3 regions of the Mesorhizobium sp. M4B.F.Ca.ET.143.01.1.1 genome follow, and region 2 is predicted to be linked to each of the others. Evidence: predicted binding sites of a transcription regulator. Region 2 holds the regulator's gene; each other region holds the start of a gene.

Evidence for each region. Region 2 encodes PhoB, which activates phosphate uptake and scavenging genes when phosphate is short. Its sites were predicted from a motif close to TGTCATNNANCTGTCAT; they were not measured.
Region 1: a site for PhoB is predicted at 2,595-2,611, ahead of EN786_RS05840 (LTA synthase family protein). Genes of this name have one in related genera too.
Region 3: a site for PhoB is predicted at 2,767-2,783, ahead of EN786_RS19555 (ceramide glucosyltransferase). Genes of this name have one in related genera too.

Annotation. Positions count from the first base shown of each region.
Region 1 is NZ_SRSR01000002.1:326,259-333,711, forward strand. It holds gene fabF (beta-ketoacyl-ACP synthase II) at 1-171, opposite strand, end outside; gene EN786_RS05825 (acyl carrier protein) at 206-442, opposite strand; gene fabG (3-oxoacyl-[acyl-carrier-protein] reductase) at 656-1,393, opposite strand; gene fabD (ACP S-malonyltransferase) at 1,453-2,394, opposite strand; gene EN786_RS05840 (LTA synthase family protein) at 2,664-4,592, shown strand; gene EN786_RS05845 (pilus assembly protein) at 4,614-6,245, opposite strand; gene rpsF (30S ribosomal protein S6) at 6,688-7,179, shown strand; gene rpsR (30S ribosomal protein S18) at 7,179-7,427, shown strand.
Region 2 is NZ_SRSR01000005.1:208,261-215,713, reverse strand. It holds gene EN786_RS14625 (substrate-binding domain-containing protein) at 1-138, shown strand, start outside; gene pstC (phosphate ABC transporter permease subunit PstC) at 280-1,740, shown strand; gene pstA (phosphate ABC transporter permease PstA) at 1,737-3,053, shown strand; gene pstB (phosphate ABC transporter ATP-binding protein PstB) at 3,069-3,893, shown strand; gene phoU (phosphate signaling complex protein PhoU) at 3,917-4,624, shown strand; gene phoB (phosphate regulon transcriptional regulator PhoB) at 4,644-5,333, shown strand; gene EN786_RS14595 (ROK family protein) at 5,337-6,581, opposite strand; gene xylF (D-xylose ABC transporter substrate-binding protein) at 6,847-7,453, shown strand, end outside.
Region 3 is NZ_SRSR01000007.1:275,628-283,080, reverse strand. It holds gene argF (ornithine carbamoyltransferase) at 1-224, shown strand, start outside; gene EN786_RS19570 (Hsp33 family molecular chaperone) at 303-1,337, shown strand; gene EN786_RS19565 (alpha/beta hydrolase) at 1,414-2,217, opposite strand; gene apaG (Co2+/Mg2+ efflux protein ApaG) at 2,272-2,664, opposite strand; gene EN786_RS19555 (ceramide glucosyltransferase) at 2,890-4,044, shown strand; gene EN786_RS19550 (O-succinylhomoserine sulfhydrylase) at 4,066-5,253, opposite strand; SAM riboswitch at 5,312-5,389, opposite strand; gene EN786_RS19545 (2'-deoxycytidine 5'-triphosphate deaminase) at 5,468-6,562, shown strand; gene EN786_RS19540 (ABC transporter substrate-binding protein) at 6,654-7,427, shown strand.

The sequences.
Region 1 (7,453 bases), on a different contig from region 2:
GCCGTCACCGCGCGGAATGACGTGGGCGATCTTGCAGGCAAGATCCTCCACTTCGAACTCGGTGACGCGCTTGGCTGCGCTGCGGCCGGTCAGCAGTTCCTTCCAGCTGTGCTCGAAGCCCATGCCAAACGGCGAAACCAGGCCAAGGCCCGTGACGACGACACGCCTCATCGCAGGTCCTCCCCGGTGATGCCCGCGAAAAGCCTCAGGCCGAGGCCTTGTCGATGTACTTCACCGCGTCGCCGACGGTCAGGATGGTCTCGGCGGCATCGTCCGGAATCTCGACGCCGAATTCTTCTTCGAACGCCATGACGAGTTCGACCGTGTCGAGGCTGTCAGCGCCCAGATCGTCGATGAAGCTCGCCTGCTCCGTCACCTTGTCGGCATCGACGCCCAGGTGCTCGATGACGATCTTCTTGACGCGCTCTGCGGTGTCACTCATTTGGGGCATCCTCGTCTTATGTTGAGTTGTCTTCGTTAGCGGGCGGAATGCCGCTAATCAAGCTGAAATATGGTCTTGCGGGTAACGCAACGCCACAGGACCGGTTTTTGCCCGAACCGCCGGGTTGCCGGCCGCATTACACGAAAAATGCGGGAGGTCCAAGCCGAAATGGCGCTTTTCACAACCGCCGGACCATAGTCGGAACAAGGCTGCTCAGATCATCGCCATGCCGCCATTCACATGAATGGTCTGGCCGGTGACATAGGCCGCTTCGTTGGAGGCGAGATAGGCGACCGCGGAGGCGACTTCGGCGCTGGTGCCCATGCGCCGGGTCGGGATCGCCGCCATGATCGTCTCTTTCTGCTTGTCGTTGAGCTTGTCGGTCATGGCCGATTCGATGAAGCCCGGGGCGACGCAGTTGACGGTGATGTTGCGGGTGGCGATCTCCTGCGCCAGCGACTTGGAAAAGCCGATCATGCCGGCCTTGGAGGCGCAGTAATTGGTCTGGCCGGGATTGCCGGTGACGCCGACCACCGAGGTGATGTTGATGATGCGGCCATGGCGGCGGCGCATCATCGGATGGGTCAGCTCGCGCGTCAGCCGGAACACGGCGGTGAGGTTGACCTCCAGCACGCTGTCCCAATCGGCATCCGACATGCGCACGAACAGGCCGTCCTTGGTGATGCCGGCATTGTTGACGAGGATGTCGACGCCTTCGAGATCGGCTTCCGCCTTCTGGCCGAGCGCCTTGACCTCGTCGCGGTCGGACAGGTTGGCCGGGAATAGTTTCACGCGGTCGCCGAGTTCGGCGGCCAGCGCCTCGAGCTTCTCGAGGCGGGTGCCGTGCAGGCCGACGATGGCGCCCTGGCTGTGCAGCACGCGGGCGATCGCCTCGCCGATGCCACCCGATGCGCCGGTGACGAGCGCCTTGCGGCCGGTCAGTTCGAACATGTTGGTCTCCTGATCTCAGAGAGCACCCTTCACACGGGTGCGTTCAAATCGCCAGTGGATTATGCGAGCGCGGCCAGCGCCGCCTCGACATCGGCTGCCGTGCCGACGGCGCCGGTGGCAACGTCGCGGTTGATCCGCCGCGCCAGGCCCGACAGCACCTTGCCGGCACCGACTTCGTAGAGCGTGGCAACTCCGTTGGCGGCGAACCACTCCACCGTCTCGCGCCAGCGCACGCGGCCCGTCACCTGCGCGACCAGGCGCCGGGCGATCTCGTCGGGATCGCTGGTCGGGGTGACCGTGACGTTGGAGACGACGGGAACCACCGGCGAATTCTTTGCCACGCCGGCCAGCGCCTCGCGCATGATTTCGGCGGCAGGCTGCATCAGCGCCGAATGGAAGGGGGCGGAGACCTGCAGCATCAGCGCCCGCTTGGCGCCCTTTTCCGTGCACAGCTTTGCCGCCAGCTCGACCGCCGGCTTGGCGCCGGAGATCACCAGCTGGCCGCCGCCATTGTCATTGGCAACCTGGCAGATGGAGCCTTTTGCAGCCTCGGCGCAGGCTGCCTCGACATCGGCCTGCTCGAGCCCGATGATTGCCGCCATGGCGCCCTCGCCCGCCGGCACCGCCGCCTGCATGGCATTGCCGCGCACGCGCAGCAGGCGCGCGGCGTCCGCCACCGAAACGAAGCCGGCGGCGGCAAGCGCCGAATATTCGCCCAGCGAATGCCCCGCCACGTAAGCGACCTTGTCCTTCAGCGAAAATCCGCGCGCTTCCAGCGCGCGGATCGCCGCCAGCGACACTGCCATCAGCGCCGGCTGGGCGTTGGCGGTCAGCGTCAGCGTCTCTTCCGGCCCTTCCCAGATCAGCTTCGACAGTTTCTCGCCGAGAGCGTCGTCCACTTCCTCGAACACTCTGCGCGCCTCGGGAAAGGCGTCCGCCAGGTCCTTGCCCATGCCGACGGCCTGGCTGCCCTGTCCCGGAAAGGTGAATGCGACGGCCATATCGAGGCTCTCCAATGGCTGATTTTACCTGCCTGTGGCGCAAGGCGGACGGGCAAGTCAAGCCCGCGCCACCCTGTCCGGGCGCGAAATCACCACCCGAGTGCCTGTTCCAAAAGGCTTTTTGGCGATCACTGATGATGAAAACCGCTCACGATTCGTTTGCTGGCTCTTCTTATTTTCGCCACAGGCGCTAGCTTTGCGTGACAGTTCAATGACAATTCAATGACGCCGATCGGATTGGCGCGCAGCGTGGGCCGGGGAATATCGAAGTGGCACGGATCAGGAAAGGCGCCGGCAAGGTGGCGCCGCAGTTCTTGGAAGACGATCCATCCACCGGCTATCTGCCGGGGCGGAGATGGCCGATCGTCCGCTACGGCCTCGTTACCCTGCTCGCCTCCGCCATACTGGTGTTCGCCATCGAATGGATCGTGCGCGGCGATTTTTCCGGCACCGTCGACTTCTTCCTGCAGCCCTTCAAGCCGGGCTGGACCACCATCATCGTCTTCGCGCTGGTGCTGATCGGGCTGGACGCCGTGCTCGGCCGCAGCCACCAGAGCCTGATGATCGTGGCGCCGCTGACCCTTGCGCTGGCCTTTGTCGGCCACCAGAAGTCGCACTATCTCGGCGATCCGCTCTACCCGACCGATTTCCTCTACTCCCGCCAGATCATGGCGCTGATGCCGCTTCTGGTGCGCGAGCGGCCGCTGACCGCCGTCGCCATCGCCATCGCCATCGTGGCCGGCCTGTCGCTGCTCGTCTATGGCTGGCGCCTGTGGCGCCGGAAGGTGCCGATCCTCAGCCGCAAGGGTCGGCTGGCGCGGCTGACGCTGACGGTGCCGCTGCTTGCCTTCTTCGTGTCGATCATGGACTACGCCACCTTCTCGTGGACCCGCGACCGGCTGCAGATCATCCCGATCATGTGGGACCAGAAGGAGAACTACGCCTCCAACGGCTTTGCGCTTGCTTTCGCGCTCAACGTGCCGATGGCCCATGTCTCGGCGCCGGCCGGCTATTCCGACAAGGCGATCGCGGCGATCGCGAGACCTGACGTGACGGCCTCGGTGCCGGACGAGAAGCCCGACATCATCGTCGTCATGAGCGAATCCTTCTGGGATCCGACCAAGCTGCCCGGCGTCACCATCACGCCGGACCCGATCCCCAATGTGCGGGCGCTGCGCTCCGGCTATATGTTCTCGCCGGAATTCGGCGGCATGACCGCCAATATCGAATTCGAGGCGCTGACCGGCTTCTCCAACGCCTTCCTGCCGGCCGGCTCCATCCCCTACCAGCAGTATGTGCGCACGCCGACGCCGTCGCTGGCGACCTTCCTGAAGAGCGAGGGCTACAGGGCGCGCGCCATCCATCCCGGCACCAACTGGTTCTGGAACCGCGGCGCCGTCTATGCCGATTTCGGCTTCAACGACTTCCGCTCGGAGGAGACGCTGCCGCCGATGCAGAAGCGCGGGCCACTGGCCTCCGACGCGGCGATGACCGACGAGATCATCCGCGAGGCGGACGCAAGCGAGGACCCGGTCTTCCTGTTCGCCGTCAGCCTGCAGAACCACGGGCCCTACGAGCCGTACCGCTACTACAATCCGTCCCACAAGGTCGCGGCGCCGATCAGTTCCTGGGCGCGTGAATCGCTGCTGAGCTATGCAGAAGGCTCAGCCGACGCAGACCGCGGCCTGGAACGGCTGGTCGAATGGGCCAAGAAGCGCCAGCGGCCGACGGTGATCGCCTTCTTCGGCGATCATCTGCCGCCGCTCGGGCCGGTCTATGTCGAGACCGGCTTCCTCAAGGACAATGTCGCGCCGCGCAAGGAGCCCTCGCCCGAAGCGGCACTCGAGCACCACCAGACGCCTCTGATCATCTGGTCCAACCGCACCGGCCCGGCCGAGGAGATGGGCGCCGTCAGCCCCGCCTTCCTGCCCTACCATATCCTGACCACGGCCGGGATCACGCACCCCTACTATACCGGCTTCCTCGGCGCCCTGCGCGAGCGCTACCGCGTCGTCGACCGCAACCTTCTGTTGTCGCCGGCCGGCGAGGCGACGCCCGACTGGGCGCGGCAGAAGAAGATCGACCCGGCGATCAACGATTTCCGGCTGATCCAGTACGACATGATGTTCGGCAAGCGAAGCGCCGCACCGGACTTCTTCCCCGAAACGGTCGACAAGGTCGTCGCCCACACAAGCTGAGCCGGCGGGCGAACCCGCCGTTCAGTTCGTCAGCTGCAGCTTCGAGAATTTGCTGGCGATGGTCTGGAAGACGTTCGGCAGCTTGCTTGGATCATTGACGGCGTAATAGTCGCTCGGATCGGAGGCGCAGGCGCTGTAGAGCGCGCGGTTGGCCGCCGTATCGGCCTGCAGCACCATGGTGTAGACCTGCACGCCCTGGCTCTTCAGCTGCGTGCAGACATCCTTGGTCCAGCCATCGACATTGCGCGCAGCCGCCGTCTGGTTGTCGGAGCCGAAACGGCCGCCTCCAAGATAGCCGTAGGAGGTATAGTCCGACTTGGTCGGCTGGCCGCTGGCGCCGTAGACGACGTTCTCGCCGTCGGTCAGCAGCATCACGACCTTGCTGACGCCCGAGGTCTTCCAAGGCGTGGCGTCGGTATAGGGCGGCTGCGGCGACAGCACCCGCATGCCCCAGGCCAGCCCTTCCGAGACATTGGTGCCCGAACCGTTCCATTCGCTCATCTGGGCAGCGGCGGCGCGCAAGCTGTCGAAATCGTTGGTCAGCGGGACGATCGGTGTCGGGCAGGCGCGATTCGGACCGACGGTGATGGTGCTGCCGGTCTCGGTCACGATCTTGTTGGTCGAGGCAACATAACGCGCGACCTTGCTGACATTGGCGTCGAGCACGCCACTAAGGTCGATGCCGAGGACGTTGGCGCCCGGCAGCGCCAGCTTGGTCTTGTCGATTGTGTCGTCAAGATAGGAGTTGTTGTAGCCGGTCGACGAATTGCCGTAGGAAGCGGACGGCTTGCGGGCGACGTCGGGATCGTCCGGCGCGAGGTAGGGGACGAACAGCGTGTCCGGGTTGGACGGATCGGGTGGCGTGTCGGAGATGTTGTAGGCGCCCGGCCGCGCCTCGACGCAGCCTTTCCAGCCGGTCCCCTTCCAGCCGGTGTGCTTCAAGGCCGGAACGTCCTGCTGAAGCTGCTTGAACAGCGACATATGATCTGGACGTTTGCCTTTTACTGCCGGGAAATTGATGCCGTTGGTTGACGACTTGCCGTTCAGGTCGATCCAGGACGGGTCGAAATCGGGGCCATTGACGTTGACGGCGGTGACAAACGGCACCAGCGAGGCCCGCACCTGGCGAGTCGGCGACTTGGCCGCCTCGAGATAGTCGATCAGCGACTTGGTCGCCTGCCTGAGCGCGCTGATGCGCGCGCCGGCCATGGAGCCGGTGTTGTCGAGCACCAGCACGACTTCGAGCTGGTTGTTCGACTCCATCGCCGAGGCATCGACGGTGATGTGCCTGTCGTCGCCGAACAGGAAAGCGAAGTTCAGATTGACGTCGGCCGAAGCGACAGCCTTGGTCTTGATGTAGGTGACGCCCTTGTCGACGCTGAGCGTGGCCTGGGCATTGGACAATTCGCGGTGGGTCGTGACATTGGCCTGGAAATAGCGGTTGAAGGCATCGCTGCGCGAGATGTCGATGTCGCCGAGATGCGAAGAGGCCAGGTTGGCCGCGTCCAGCGCGTTCTGAAGATTGCTCCTGGCCTTCATCAGTGTCGAGACATCGGTGGCGAAGGCCACGGCGGTGAGGATCGCCGGCACGCCGAGCGCCAGCACCAGCGCGAAGTTGCCGCGCTTCGAGCGCCAGAAATTCTTGAGAAGCATCCTACCCCCCGGATCGCCAAGCAGACCGCCCCCGCGCGGTCACCCGATTTCGTGCGCTTCTCGTCGTGAATTTGAGGTTACAACTCAAAACAACCGCTTATGGTGGTTAAAGCCCGATTACCGGAAAATCGATAAAATAGCTTGCTCCCGAATGTTGGCGTTTTTTCCTGACTGCGACGGCAAGGACCGACGTCCTCCCTTGCCTTCCTCGGGAATTGCTGTATAGACGCCCGCAATCTGCCGGTCCTTGCTGGGGGCTGAACGGAGGGCCGCAGGCTTATCGAAAGGCTGCGTGTGAAGCCAGAAGCGCTTCCGCCTCCCGTGTCTCCGCTCTCGACCGTCTCGTCATGCTCCTTTCTTCCCCGCTTCGCGGGTCAGAGAAGTTGCAGAGGCTTTAGCCGCGAGGAACCGGGAGAGAAACGAAGAAAGGCACCGATACACTATGGCTCTATACGAACATGTGTTCCTTGCCCGGCAGGACCTCTCGCAGCAGCAGGTCGATGCGCTTGTCGAACAGTACAAGGGCGTCATCACCGCGAATGGCGGGTCCGTCGGCCGGGTCGAGAACTGGGGATTGAAGTCCCTCACCTACCGGGTCAACAAGAACCGGAAGGCTTACTACACGCTGATGGACCTGACCTGCCCGCCGGCCGCGCTCAACGAGATGGAGCGCCAGATGGGCCTGTCCGAGGACGTGCTGCGCTTCCTGACCATCAAGGTCGAGGCGCATGAGGAAGGTGCGTCGGCGATGATGCAGAAGCGCGAAGAGCGCTCCGAGCGCGGCGGCTTCGGCGACCGCGACCGTGGCGACCGCGGCCCGCGTTCGTTCGGCGACCGCGATCGTGGCGACCGTGGCGATCGTCCGCCGCGCAGCTTCGACGGCGAGCGCGGTCCGCGCCGCCCGCGTGAAGGCGCTGAAGGGGGTGCAGAATAATGGTCGACATCAACCAGATCCCGACCCGGCGCCCGTTCCACCGTCGCCGCAAGACCTGCCCGTTCTCCGGCGCCAACGCGCCAAAGATCGACTACAAGGACGTGCGTCTGCTGCAGCGCTACATTTCCGAGCGCGGCAAGATCGTGCCGTCGCGCATCACCGCCGTCAGCCAGAAGAAGCAGCGCGAGCTCGCCAAGGCGATCAAGCGCGCCCGCTTCCTCGGCCTGCTGCCCTACGTGGTTCGCTAAGACTTCCGAAGCGGGCGGCCAGCCGC
Region 2 (7,453 bases):
AAGGAATATGTCGAATTCTTCCTCGACGACCAGATGATCGGCCCGGAAAGCCCGCTTGCCGAATACGGCCTGGTTTCGGCTCCCGACGCCGAGCGTCAGTCGCAGCGCGACGCCTTCGCCGCCGGAAAGACCATGTAATCAAGCTTAGGGCCGGGGCGCGGGATTACCTGCGCCCCGGCCTCTTCGCCCGCCGCAGTGGCGGTGGCGACCGGAGCGTGATCCCGAAATGGGACCGGACAAGATCATGCTCGAACGAGGGATTTCCCCTGGGGTGGGTTCATGTCGTCCATGCTCGTACTTGCCATAGTCGCCGCCATCGGCGTGGTCGCATTCTTCATTGGCCGCCAACGGGCCGTGGCGCAGGACAATGGTTCGGTGAAGCCGCATTCGCGCGCCCATTATCACGGCTGGTGGGCCTTCCTGCTCGCCGTGCTGCCGGCCCTCCTGCTGCTTGCCGTCTGGAACATCGGTTCCTCCGTCTATCTCGAGCGCCACATCCACGCCGCCTTGCCCGAGCGCACCGCCGACAGCGCGGTCGCCAGCGAGGCGCTCGATGTCAGCCTGGTGAAGAGCCTCGCCAAGGGGCTGCGCCAGCTCGATGCAAACACCCAGCTTCCCGCCAGTTTCGCCGAATTGCAGCCGCTGCTCGCCGCCAAGGGCGTGGCGCTGGCGACGGACACCCAGGACTACATGATCCCGATCGCCGTCGAGGCGAATGCGGTGCAGGACCGGCTCGGCCTGGTCGGCGCCGTCGTCACGCTCGTGCTGTCGATCGCCGGCGCCTTTTACGCGCTCCGGCAAGTCGCGCCGCGAGCGCGCGCCAGGAACAATGTCGAGCGGCTGATGCTGTGGGGGCTGCTGGCGGCCTCAACCATCGCCATCCTGACCACGGTCGGCATCGTGCTTTCGATGCTGTTCCAGACGATCCAGTTCTTCGACAGCGTTTCGCCGGCGAGCTTCTTCTTCGGCACCGTCTGGGATCCGCGCTTCGCCGCGGCCGGCTCGGGCGGCAGCCAGGGCCAGTTCGGCCTGATCCCGCTCCTGTCCGGCACGCTCTACATCGCCTTCGTCGCCCTGCTGGTGGCGGTTCCGGTCGGTTTGATGTCGGCCGTCTACATGGCCGAATACGCCTCGCCCAAGGTGCGCTCGGTGGTGAAGCCCGCGCTCGAGCTGCTGGCCGGCATCCCGACCATCGTCTACGGCATTTTCGCCGTCGTCACGCTGGGGCCGTTCCTGCGCGATCTCTCGGCGGCGCTGACGGGCGGTTCGCCCTTCATCCAGGGCCAGAGCATCTTCACCGCCGGCCTGGTCATGGGCGTCATGCTGATCCCGGTCGTATCCTCCCTGTCGGACGACATCATCACCGCGGTGCCGCGCGCCATGCGCGACGGCTCGCTCGGCCTCGGCGCGACGCGCTCGGAGACGATCAAGCGGGTGATCCTGCCGGCCGCGCTGCCCGGTATCGTCGGCGCCATCCTGCTGACCGCCTCGCGCGCCATCGGCGAAACCATGATCGTGGTGCTCGCGGCCGGCGTCGCCGCCAATCTCACCGCCAATCCGTTCGAGGCGATGACCACCATCACCGTCAAGATCGTCAACCAGCTGACCGGCGACCTCGAATTCAATTCGCCGCAGACGCTGGTCGCCTTCGCGCTCGGCATTACGCTGTTCGCGCTGACGCTGGTGATGAACATCGTCGCCCTCTACATCGTGCGCAAATACCGGGAGCAGTACGAATGACCGATATCCCGCTGGATACGATGGTCCGGGCCGCGGCTCCTGCGCGCCGCGACATCGGCCTCAAGGCCCGCTACGCCGCCGAACGCCGGTTCCGCATCTATGGCGTGCTGGCGATCTCGGTTGGCCTCGCCTTCCTCGCCATCATGCTGATCACCATCGTCTCGAAGGGCTACACCGCCTTCTGGCAGACGACGGTGACGCTGCCGATCAATTTCGACGAGAAGATCATCGATCCTTCCAACAAGCGCGCCACCGATCCGGACGTGCTGATCAAGGCGAACTATCCCAAGCTGGCCGACAAGGCGCTGATGGCCAAGCTCGGCATCGATCCCGCCAACAAGCCGATGGCGCTGAAGCTGAAGGGCTTCCTGTCGGAGGGCGCGCGCGTGCAATTGCGCGACATCGTCGTCGCCGATCCGTCGGTCATCGGCACCACGCGCAACGTCGACATCCTCGCCGCGGCCAATCTCGATTCCGCCTTCAAGGGCCAGATCGACCCCAACGTCGAGGAAGCGCGCCGCAAGGTCTCGGACCAGCAGATCGCCTGGATGAACCAGCTCAAGGGCGACGGCACCATGGCCGAGCATTTCAACAAGGGCCTGTTCACCTATGGCGCCTCCAGCCGTCCGGAAACGTCGGGCATGGGCGTGGCCATCATCGGCTCCTTCTACATGATGGTGATCGTGCTGCTTCTGGCGCTGCCGATCGGCGTCGCCGCCTCCATCTACCTGGAGGAATTCGCCAAGAAGAACCGCTTCACCGACCTGATCGAAGTCAACATCAACAATCTGGCGGCGGTACCGTCGATCGTCTTCGGCCTGCTCGGCCTTGCCGTGTTCATCAATTTCCTCGGCATGCCGCGCTCGGCCGCCTTTGTCGGCGGCCTGGTGCTGACGCTGATGACGCTGCCGACGATCATCATCGCCACCCGCGCGGCGCTTGCCGCAGTGCCGCCGTCGATCCGCTCGGCGGCGCTCGGTCTCGGCGCCTCCAAGATGCAGATGGTGTTCCAGCACATCCTGCCGCTTGCCGCCCCCGGCATCCTCACCGGCACCATCATCGGCCTGGCGCGCGCACTCGGCGAGACCGCGCCGCTGCTCCTGATCGGCATGGTCGCCTTCGTCGCCGACTATCCAAAGACGCCATTCGATCCGGCGACAGCGCTGCCGGTGCAGATCTACATGTGGGCCAACGAGGCAGAGCGCGCCTTCGTCGAGCGCATGTCGGGCGCGATCATCATCCTGCTCGTCTTCCTCATGGCCATGAACATCACGGCGATCGTGCTCAGGCGCCGCTTCGAACGGCGCTGGTAAAAGAAGGCATCTGGTATGAACATCATGACCGAACAGTCTCTTGAAAACGCAGTGGGCGACAAAATGAACGCCAAGTCGAACGAAGTGATCAAGATGCGCGGCGACAAGGTCGGCGTGTTCTATGGCGAGAAGCAGGCGCTGTTCGACGTCAATCTCGACGTCCGCCTCAACCAGGTGACGGCGTTGATCGGTCCTTCGGGCTGCGGCAAGTCGACCTTCCTGCGCTGCCTCAACCGCATGAACGACACCATCGATTCGGCGCGGGTGACCGGCAAGATCACGCTGGACCAGGAGGACATCTACGACAAGAGCATCGACGTCGTCGAGCTCAGGGCCCGGGTCGGCATGGTGTTCCAGAAGCCGAACCCGTTCCCGAAGTCGATCTACGAGAATGTCGCCTACGGCCCGCGCATCCATGGGCTGGCCAAGCGCAAGGCCGACATGGACCAGATCGTCGAATCCAGTCTGAAGAAGGCGGCGATCTGGAACGAGGTGAAGGACCGCCTGCACGAGCCCGGCACCGGCCTATCCGGCGGCCAGCAGCAGCGCCTGTGCATCGCCCGCGCCATCGCCGTCTCGCCGGAGGTGATCCTGATGGACGAGCCGTGCTCGGCGCTTGACCCGATCGCCACCGCCCGCGTCGAGGAGCTGATCGACGAGCTGCGCCAGAACTACACGATCGTCATCGTCACCCATTCGATGCAGCAGGCGGCGCGCGTGTCGCAGCGCACGGCGATGTTCCACCTCGGCTACCTGGTCGAGGAGGGCGCCACCGACAAGATGTTCACCAACCCCGACGACAAGCGCACCCAGGACTACATCACCGGCCGGTTCGGCTGATTTCCAAGCACGAGGACAGGATCATGGGTGAACATCATACGGTTGCGTCTTTCGACGAGGATCTCGGCGCCATCAGCAAGCTGATCTCCGACATGGGCGATCTCGCCCGCTCGATGGTCGCCGGCTCGACGCGGGCGCTGCTCAATTCCGACAACGCCCTGGCGCAGCGCGTGGTGTCCGACGACGCCATCATGGACGCGCGCCAGCGCGAACTCGACGACCGCGCCATCACACTGATCGCCAAGCGGCAGCCGATGGCCAACGATCTGCGCGCCGTGGTCGGCTCGATCCGCATGGCGGGCGACCTCGAACGCATCGGCGACCTCGCCAAGAACATCGCCAAGCGCGTCGGCACCGTCGGTCTCAGCGTCACGCCGCGCGACCTTTCGCATTCCATCGACGGCATGGCGCAGCTGGTGCTGATCCAGGTGCAGGGGGTCATCGAGGAATATGCCGCCGCTGATGCCGCGGCGCTTGCCAAGCTCCGCAACGACGACGAGCGCATCGACGTTAAATACACCTCGGTGTTCCGCGAACTTTTGACCTACATGATGGAAGATCCGCGCAACATCACCGCTTGCACGCATCTGTTGTTCTGCGCCAAGAATCTGGAGCGCATCGGCGACCATGTCACCAACATCGCCGAGAACGCCTACTACGTGCTGACCGGCCAGCAACTGCCCGCCAATCGTCCGAAGCTGGACGAGACGGCGATGTCGGCGCCGGCCTGAGAAGAAGGGTGACGGGCCGATGATCGCGCCACGCATCATGGTGGTGGAGGACGAGGAGCCGCTGGGGGTGCTGCTCCGCTACAATCTTGAATCGGAAGGCTACCAGGTCGAGGTGGTGACACGCGGCGACGAGGCCGAAATCCGGCTGCAGGAAAACGTGCCCGACCTCCTGGTGCTCGACTGGATGGTGCCGGCGGTTTCCGGCATCGAGCTCTGCCGGCGCCTCAGGATGCGGCCGGAGACCGAGCGGCTGCCGATCATCATGCTGACGGCGCGCGGCGAGGAAAGCGACCGGGTGCGCGGCCTCTCCACCGGCGCCGACGACTATCTGGTCAAGCCGTTCTCGACGCCGGAGTTCATGGCGCGCGTCAAGGCGCTGCTGCGCCGCGCCAAGCCGGAAGTCCTGTCCAGCATGCTGAAGGTCGGCGACATCGTGCTCGATCGCGAGTCGCACCGGGTGTACCGCAAGAAGAGCGAAATCCGGCTCGGACCGACCGAGTTCCGCCTGCTCGAATTCATGATGCGGCATCCCGGCCGGGTGTTCTCGCGCAGCCAGCTGCTCGACAATGTCTGGGGCGAGACGATCTACATCGACGAGCGCACGGTCGACGTGCATGTCGGCCGCCTGCGCAAGGCGGTCAACAATGGCCGCATGCCTGACGTCATCCGCACCATCCGGGGCGCGGGCTACGCGATCAGGGAAGATTGACGCTCAGGCCACGTTCTTCCCGGTGGCGCCGCCTTTCACCTGCACGCCCGGCGCGAAAATCTCCTGGTCGACGAAGGTCAGTGCGCGCATGGCGCAGCCTTCGCGGATGAGCGGCAATTCGTTCGGCTCGGTGTCGAAGGAGATCGACTTCGAATGCTGGCCGCCGGCGGTCTGGGCGATCGCCTCGCGCAGCGCCGGCTCGATCAGATCGAAGGCGGCGGCGCTGACGCCGACCATGGCGACGGGAGCTGGATCGATCAGCGCGAACAGGCTGCCGAGGCCGAAGCCGAGCGCCTCGCCGGCCTTGCGGTAGGCCTGGCGCTCCGGGCCGTCGCCGGCGCGCGCCCTGGCGGCGAGCGAGCGCATGTCGGCGTCGCTGACATCGACCGGCTCGGCGTCCTCGCCCATCTGCTTGGCATTGCGCCAGATCGCATAGTTGCCGGCATAGGCCTCGACGCAGCCGCGCCGGCCGCAGCGGCAGAGCGCGCCGCCCGGCCGGTGGATCATGTGGCCGAATTCGCCGCCGGAGGAATGGGTGCCGGTGAACAGCTCTCCCTTCAGCACCAGCCCCATGCCGATGCCGTGCGAGAGCAGGATGGCAATGAAGTCGTCGCGGTACCGCTCGGGATCGCGCCACTGCAAGGCCACCGCCATCATGTTGCAGTCATTCTCCATGGTGGCCGGAACGCCAAATTCGGCTTCCAGAATGTCGGCGAAGGCGATGTCGGTCTGCGGCGTGATCGGCGACCACAACATGGCGCGGGCATGGGTGTCGGTGATGCCCTGGATGCCCATGGCGATGCGGGCGACGCCGCGGACGTCGAGGTCGGGATCCTCGAAACGGCGCCGGACGATGGCCACGCATTCGCCGATCAGCTCGTCGCGCGGCATGATCGCCGTGTCGAGGCGGCGCTGCTCCTCGGCAATGACCTGCCCGGCATAGTCGATGACAGCGACGGAAAGGAAGTTCAGCGACAGGACCACCGTCATCACCGCCGTGGCTTCCGGATTGAGGGCAAGCCCGACCTGCGGCCGGCCGCGCTTCAGCGAAACAGCCTCGTTTGGCTTGCTCTCGGTCAGAATGCCTTCCTGGATCAGGTCGGACGAGATCGCCGAGATGGTCGAATGGCTGAGGCCGGTGGTGGCGGCGATCTCGGTACGCGACGGCTGGCCGGCGCGGCGCACGGCCGAAATAACCATCGCCCGGTTGCGTCGGCGCAGATCGTCGTGGCGGATTCCAACCGACATGCTTTGCCTTCCTCCCGGTCGTCGCGGCCGTTTTTGATTTCGAAGGCCGTCGGCGACACCGTATGAATAGTGGCAGAAGCGGGCCAGCCTGTCATTTATTTATTCCGGAGCTCGAAAAAAATTCGCCGAGGCCTCGGAATCGATGAGAATCGTTGTTGACAGCGCTCCGGCGTTGGATCATATTTTTTTCGAGGCTCGAAAAAAAGCCTCGATGCCGGCCTCAGGGCCAGTCTGGGTCGCGCCGCAATGGCGCAGGGAGGATATCATGAAGAAATTCGCAACCGCCATGCTGGCGGGTGTCGCCTTGTCGTTGACGCTCGCGTCGGTCGCCGAGGCGAAGGACAAGGTGATCGGCGTTTCCTGGTCGAACTTCCAGGAAGAGCGCTGGAAGACCGATGAAGCGGCGATGAAGAAGGCCATCGAGGCGGCCGGCGACAAGTATATTTCCGCCGACGCGCAGTCCAATCCGGGCAAGCAGTTGACCGACGTCGAAAGCCTGATCTCGCAGGGCGCCAATGCCCTGATCGTGCTGGCGCAGGACGCTTCGGCCGTCGGGCCGGCGGTGCAAAAGGCGCTGGACGAAGGCATTCCGGTCGTCGGCTACGACCGGCTGATCGAGAACAAGGACGTCTTCTACCTGACCTTCGACAACAAGGAAGTCGGCCGCATGCAGGCCCGCGAAGTGTTCAAGGTCAAGCCGGAAGGCAACTATGTCTTCATCAAGGGTTCGGGCGCCGATCCGAACGCCGATTTCCTGTTCGCCGGCTCGATGGAAGTGCTGAAGGAAGCCATCGACGGCGGCAAGATCAAGAATGTCGGCGAGGCCTATACGGACGGCTGGCTGCCCGCCAACGCGCAGAAGAACATGGAGC
Region 3 (7,453 bases), on a different contig from region 2:
AACATCGCGCGCGCGGCCACAACGTCTTCCTGCCCTATCAGGTCAATGCGGCGCTGATGGCGAAGGCAAAGCCGGACGCGCTGTTCATGCACTGCCTGCCGGCGCATCGCGGCGAGGAGGTGACCGACGAGGTCATCGACGGGCCGCATTCGGTGGTGTTCGACGAGGCCGAGAACCGCCTGCATGCCCAGAAGGCGGTTTTGGCCTGGTGTCTGGGAGCTTGATCTCCGGAGGTGTGATGCCTATCTGCGGCGCATCACGCAAATCGAGCGCGTTTGGACGCATGCACCCCAAAGGGTGGCATGGCCGCGCCCCGGAGCTTTGTCATGTTGGAAACCCGTCAAGTGACTGAACATCACCCGCAACTCGGCGAATTCGGCTACGCCGGCGACGATCACGTCGTGCCCTTCGAGGTCGCGCCGCTCGACGTGCGCGGCCGCACCGTGCAGCTCGGGCCGATGCTCGACGCCATTCTTGCCCGCCACGACTATCCCGAGCCGGTCGCGCGCCTGCTGGCGGAAGCCTGCGTGCTGACGGTTTTGCTCGGCACCTCGCTCAAGTTCGAGGGCAAGTTCATCCTGCAGACCCGCACCGACGGGCCGGTCGACATGCTGGTGGCAGATTTCTCAACCCCGCATGCGCTGCGCGGCTATGCGCGCTTCGATGCCGACCGGTTGCAGGCGCTGGCCGCCGCCGGCGAGGTCTCGCAGCAGACGCTGCTCGGCAACGGCGTGCTGGCGCTGACCATCGATCAGGGCGTTCACACGCAGCGCTATCAGGGCATCGTCCAGCTCGACGGCTCCTCACTGGAGGAGGCCGCGCGCACCTATTTCCGCCAGTCGGAGCAGATCCCGACCGACATCAGGCTGTCGGTGGCCAAGCTGGTTACGCCCGGTCCCGGTGGCGCCCGCGAGCAATGGCGCGCCGGCGGCCTTCTGGCGCAGTTCCTGCCGAAGGCGCCGGAACGCATGCGCGTGCCGGACATTTCCGGCGGCGACGGCGATCCGCGCGAAGCGGTCCATGAGCCGGCCGACAATTCCTGGCAGGAATTGCTCGCGCTGCTCGGCACCATCGAGCCGACCGAGCTGATCGATCCGACTGTCGGTGCCGAACGCCTTCTCTACCGGCTGTTCCACGAACACGGCGTGCGCGTCTTCGGCGGCGTGCCGGTTGCCGACCAGTGCTCGTGCTCGCGCGAGAAGATCCGCGGCATCCTCGCCGGCTTCTCCGCCCAGGAGATCAAGGACAGCACCGAGGAGGGCGGCATCCATGTCGCCTGCGAGTTCTGCTCGACGCAGTACGACTTCGACCCGGCAGAGTTCGCCGCGGCTCAATAGGGTCACTTTCCAGACCAAGCGCGTCGCCTGATCTATTTCAGCGCGACGCGCTCTAGGCGCCGCACCGATCTCCGCGTCAAATGAATTCCTGGAGGTGCCTGCGGACATCCGAGGCTCGTTCGACGGGAGCCATGTGGGTTTCGTTTCCGAGCACCATGAGCTTCGCGCCGCTGATCGCGCTCGCGGTGGCTTCCATCATCCCGCCGAAGAACTGGTCCCTTTCACCGCCGAGGATCAGAGTCCTCGCCGAGATGTTGCGGAGGTCTTCTTCCGTCACATCGTCGTCGAGCATTGCTTCGAGATAGCGGACGATCGTGCTCGGCGCCCCCATCCGCGCAACCAGGCTGCGTGCTTCGAACCTCAGTCGAAGACGCAAAAGAAGGTTCAACCAGGGTCGCCGGAACACCGTCGTGAATTCCTTCAGCAAAGCGTGAAATTGTCCGGCCTGTGCGAATTGGATCTGTTTCCTGAGCCGCCTTTTTCCATCGGCCGAAAAGCCATGCGCGCTCGCCAGCAGGATCAGCTTGCCTACAAGGTCCGGGTACCGCGCGGCCACCTGCGTGGCGACAACGCCGCCATAGGAAATACCCATCAGGCTCGCTGGCTTCTTGAAGTCGGCGTCGATGATCTCCGCGATGTCTCTGGCCATGCCCTCGAGCGAAGGATCGGCTTTTGGAGCGGGATCGTAGCCAATCAGCACGAAGCTCGTGTTGGGTGGAAGGATACGGATGAGCCGTCCGGCATCCTTCTCCAGTCTTGATGGCCGGGGTTTCATCATGAACCCCTGACCGCCGTTGATGATGAGAAGACTTTCCGGTCCTTGTCCAACTCTTGCGAACGGCAGCCGGCCCAGAAACAACCCTGTTTCAATTCTGTCCATCAAGCCGCTGCCTGGCGTGCGGTTGGGGCAGTGGCGGCCAAGCGTACGCGGCCACTAGTTCACCGTCCGCCGCGTGCCCGGCAGGTCGAGAGAGAAGGCGGGGATGGCGACATTGAACGTCTCGCCGCGCTTGTTGCGCATCGTATAGTGGCCGACCATGATGCCCGACGGCGTCGAGAGCGGGCAGCCCGAGGTGTACTGGTAGCTGTCGCCGGGATTGAGTTCGGGCTGGTCGCCGACGACGCCGGCGCCGCGCACCTCCTCCACCCGGCCGCTGCCGTCGGTGATGTGCCAGTAGCGCGAGAGCAGCTGCACGAATTCGTCCGAGCGGTTGTCGATTGTCACCTGGTAGCCCCAGACATAGCGGTTCTCCGAAGGATCGGAGCGATCCTCCAGATAGAACGGCCTCACCTGAACTTCGATGTTGCGCGTGACGGCGCGATACATGAGCTACCCCAACAATTCGGGAACTTTCGGCGCACTCCGCTGTCGGGTCAACGATGCGTGACGCCTGTCCCTTCCGCCTTATGCGCACGTGCCGGCAAACAATGTCATTTAAGTGACACACGACAATGATGGTGTGCACGGACCGTGCTGGGCGACTCAAGCGCTCTGTCGACCTGTTCAAAATGGCCATCTCCTGGCCGGCTTTTCCGGAGTGACCAGATCTCGATGGAACTGATCGCCATGGCCGCCGCCCTGCTTTCCATAGCCCTGCTTCTCTCAAATCTCGCCAGCATCCTGCTTGCTGCGCGCCGGCTGAAGCCGCCGCGCGGCATGGCCGCGCCCGCGGGCAGGACGCCGCCGGTGTCGATCGTCATCCCCTCGCGCGGCATCGAGCCGTTTGCCGAGGAGACGCTGCAGCGCGCCTTCTCGCTCGACGGGCCGCGCTACGAGCTGATCTTCTGCGTCGCCCATGCCGACGATCCGGTGGTCAAGCTGATAAACAGGGCAATTGCCCGGTTTCCCAAGGTGCCGGCCCGGCTGCTGGTCGGCGACGACCGCGTCAGCGCCAATCCGAAGCTGAACAATTGCGTCAAGGGCTGGGAGGCGGCGCGCCACCACTGGGTGATCCTCGCCGATTCCAACGTGCTGATGCCGCGCGACTATATCCATAAGCTGATGGCCGCGTGGAGGTCCGATACCGGCCTCGTCTGCTCGACGCCGGTCGGCTCGCGGCCGGACGGCTTCTGGGCCGAGGTCGAATGCGCCTTCCTCAACACGCTGCAGGCGCGCTGGCAATATGCCGGCGAGGCGCTTGGCCTCGGCTTCGCCCAGGGCAAGAGCATGCTGTGGAACAAGCCCATGCTCGACGCCAATGGCGGCATCCGCGCGCTTGCCGCAGAGATCGCCGAGGACGCCGCGGCGACCAAGCTGGTCAACGGCATCGGCCTTCGCGTCCATCTCGTCGCCTCGCCCTTCGAGCAGCCGCTCGGCGAGCGCAGGCTTGGCGAGATCTGGTCGCGCCAGGCGCGCTGGGCGCGGCTGCGCCGCGTCACCTTCCCGCTGTTCTTCGCGCCCGAAATCCTGACCGGTGCGGCGGTGCCGCTTGTCCTGGCACTGGTAGCGGCGGCCCAATTGGGCATCAGCCTGCCGGCCACAACGCTTTGCGTGCTGGCACTCGCCTACCTGCCGGAATGCGCCCTCGCATGGGCCAACGGCTGGCACCTGTCGCCGCGCACGGTCGCGGCGATGATCGTGCGCGACGCGATGCTGCCGGTGATATGGGCGCGCGGCTGGCTGGGCGGCGCCGTCGACTGGCGCGGCAACGCCATGACCATCGGCACCAAGGTGGCCGAACTGGAAGAGACGCCCTCGAGCGCCTGACCGGGCCTTCGCCCAGGTCCCCTATTTCGCCGCCTTCAGCGCCTGCTCGACATCGGCAAGCAGGTCGTCCGTGTCCTCCAGGCCGACGGAGAGCCTGAGCGTGCCCGGGCCGATGCCGAGCTCGGCGCGCGCCTCGTCGCTGAGGTTCTTGTGCGTGGTCGTCGCCGGATGGGTGATCAGGCTCTTGGCGTCGCCGAGATTGTTGGAGATCAGCACGATGTCGAGCGCGTTCTGGAAGGCGAAGGCCGCCTGCTTGCCGCCCTTGACGTCGAGGCAGATCAGCGTCGAGCCGCCCGACATCTGCTTCCTGACGATCTCGGCCTGCGGATGGTCGGCGCGGCCCGGATAGATGACGCGGGCGATCTCCGGCCGTTCGGCGAGGAAGTCGGCGATCTTGCCGGCGCTCTCCGTCTGCTGGCGCACGCGCAACGGCAGCGTCTCCAGGCCCTTGAGCAGCGTCCAGGCATTGAACGGCGACAGGCTCGGCCCGGTGTGGCGGAAGTAGTCGTGCAGGTTCTCGTCGATCCACTTCTTGTCCGACAGGATGATGCCGCCGAGGCAGCGCCCCTGTCCGTCTATGTGCTTGGTCGCCGAATAGACGACGATGTGGGCGCCGAGCTGCAACGGCTTCTGCTGCAGCGGCGTGGCGAAGACGTTGTCGACGATCAGTCTGGCGCCGATCGAATTGGCGAGCGCGGCGACAGCGGCGATGTCGACCACTTCCAGCGTCGGGTTGGTCGGGCTTTCCAGGAAGAACAGCTTGGTGTTCGGCCGCACCGCCTTTTCCCAGTTGGCGATATCGGTGCCGTCGACCAGCGTCGCCTCGATGCCGTATTTCGGCGCCAGCGTTTCGACCACCCAGCGACAGGAGCCGAACAGCGCGCGCGCCGCCACGATATGGTCGCCCGCCCTGGCGCTGCACAGCAGCGCGGCGCTCACCGCCGCCATGCCGGAGGCCGTGGCGCGAGCGTCCTCGGCGTCTTCCAGGGCGCACATGCGCTTTTCGAACATGTCGACCGTGGGATTGGCGTAGCGCGAGTAGATGAAGCCCGGCTCCTCGCCCTTGAAGCGGGCTTCGGCGGCCTGCGCCGTCTCGTAGACATAGCCCTGGGTGAGATACATCGCTTCTGATGTCTCGCCGAAGCCGGAACGCAGCGTTCCGCCATGCACGAGTGCCGTCTGAGGCTTCCAGTCACGCTTCTTGGTCATCGCTCTACTTCCAGATACAAAAAAACCGGCCGCGAAAAGTCGCAACCGGTCCATACGGCCTTGCGGCCCGACGGTCCTTTAGCGACTTGTTTAACGTGGCTGCAAGCCGACCGGCCAAATCACCACGGGATAACGACCCTTTAGACCCGCGCCGCGCTTGCGTCAATTGCCGGCTTCATTAAGAGGTTTGTACCAGCGGCCTTGGAGCGGAGCCTTGCGGCAGACAGGCATTCTTCCCGATCAGGACATTTCCGCGCTGTTCCAGTCCGGCGCGCTGAAGTCGCCGCGCGTGCTCGATGCCGACCAGATCCAGCCGGCCAGCCTCGACCTCAGGCTGGGCGACAAGGCGTTCCGCGTGCGCGCCTCCTTCCTGCCCGGCCCCGATCATCTGGTGGCCGACAAGCTCGACCGGCTGAAGCTGCACGAGATCAATCTCGTCGACGGTGCTGTGCTGGAGACGGGCTGCGTCTACATCGTGCCGCTGCTGGAAGGCCTGGCATTGCCCTCGAACGTGTCCGCTTCGGCCAATCCGAAGAGCTCGACCGGGCGGCTGGACATCTTCACCCGGGTGATGACCGATCGCGGCCACGAGTTCGACAAGATCGCCGCCGGCTATCATGGCCCGCTCTATCTCGAAGTCAGCCCGCGCACCTTTCCGATTGTCGTGCGCGCCGGCTCGCGCCTGTCGCAGATACGCTTCCGCACCGGCAATGCGCTGCTGTCGGAAAGCGAGTTGCGCGATCTCCACCATGCCGAGATGCTGGTTGCCACCGAGCCGCCCAACATTTCCGGCGGCGGCATCGCGCTGTCGATCGATCTCGATGGCGACAAGGACGGGCTGGTCGGCTATCGCGGCAAGCATCACACCGGCCTCGTCGATGTCGACAAGCGCGCCGCGCAGGACGTCGTCGACTACTGGGAGCCGCTTTACAAGAGCGGCGCCGGCGAGCTGGTGCTCGATCCCGATGAGTTCTACATCCTGGTCAGCCGCGAGGCGGTGCATGTGCCGCCGCTCTACGCCGCCGAGATGACGCCCTTCGATCCGCTGGTCGGCGAATTCCGCGTCCACTATGCCGGCTTCTTCGATCCGGGCTTCGGCCATTCGGCGGCCGGCGGCACCGGCAGCCGGGCGGTGCTCGAAGTGCGCAGCCACGAGGTGCCGTTCATCCTCGATCACGGCCAGATCGTCGGGCGGCTGGTCTACGAGCACATGCTGAAGCGGCCGCAGGCGCTTTACGGCACCGACCTTGGCTCCAACTACCAGGCGCAGGGCTTGAAGCTCTCCAAGCATTTCCGCGCCGCGCGCTGACCCGTCGCCCGCGTCAGACTCCGCTTGCCCGGTCCCGCGCGCCATGCTTGGCTGGCGCCACCGGTCCAGAACCTGACAGAGGGAGACGAAAATGCAGATATCCAGATGGATCCTATCGGCAGCCGCTGCCGCCATGCTGACGCTCGGCGCCGGCGCCTTGTCGGCGCAGGCCGCCGAAAAGATCAAGATCGGCACCGAGGGCGCCTATCCGCCGTTCAACACCATCACGCCCGACGGCAAGGTCGAGGGCTTCGACATCGACATCGCCAATGCGCTGTGCGCGCAGATGAAGGTCGAATGCGAGATCGTCACCCAGGACTGGGATGGCATCATTCCGGCCCTCCAGGCCAAGAAATTCGACGCCATCATCGCCTCGATGAGCATCACCGAGGAACGCAAGAAGCAGGTCGCCTTCACCCACAAATACTATACGACGCCGCTTGCGCTGGTCGCGCCGAAGGACAGCGAACTGACCTCGACCGACCCGGCGGCGCTCGCCGGCAAGACGGTGGGCGCCCAGGCATCGACCACCCAGGCCGACTTCGCCCAGGACGTCTACGGCAAGGCCGGCGCCGAAGCCAAGCTCTATCCGACCCAGGAAGAGGCGATCACCGATCTCCAGAACGGCCGGCTCGATGCCGTCATCTCCGACAAGTTCGTGCTGGTGGACTGGCTGAAGAAGTCGAGCGACGGCTGCTGCAAGCTGGTCGGCGACGTCAAGGGCACCGAGACGGAAGCCGGCATCGCCGTGCGCCTCGAGGACACTGCGCTGCGCGACAAGCTCAACGCGGCGATAGACGCCATCGTCGCCGACGGCACCTACAAGAAGATCCAGGCCAAGTATTTCGACTTCGATATCTATTGAGCGGCTGAAGCTGCCAATCTCCCCCC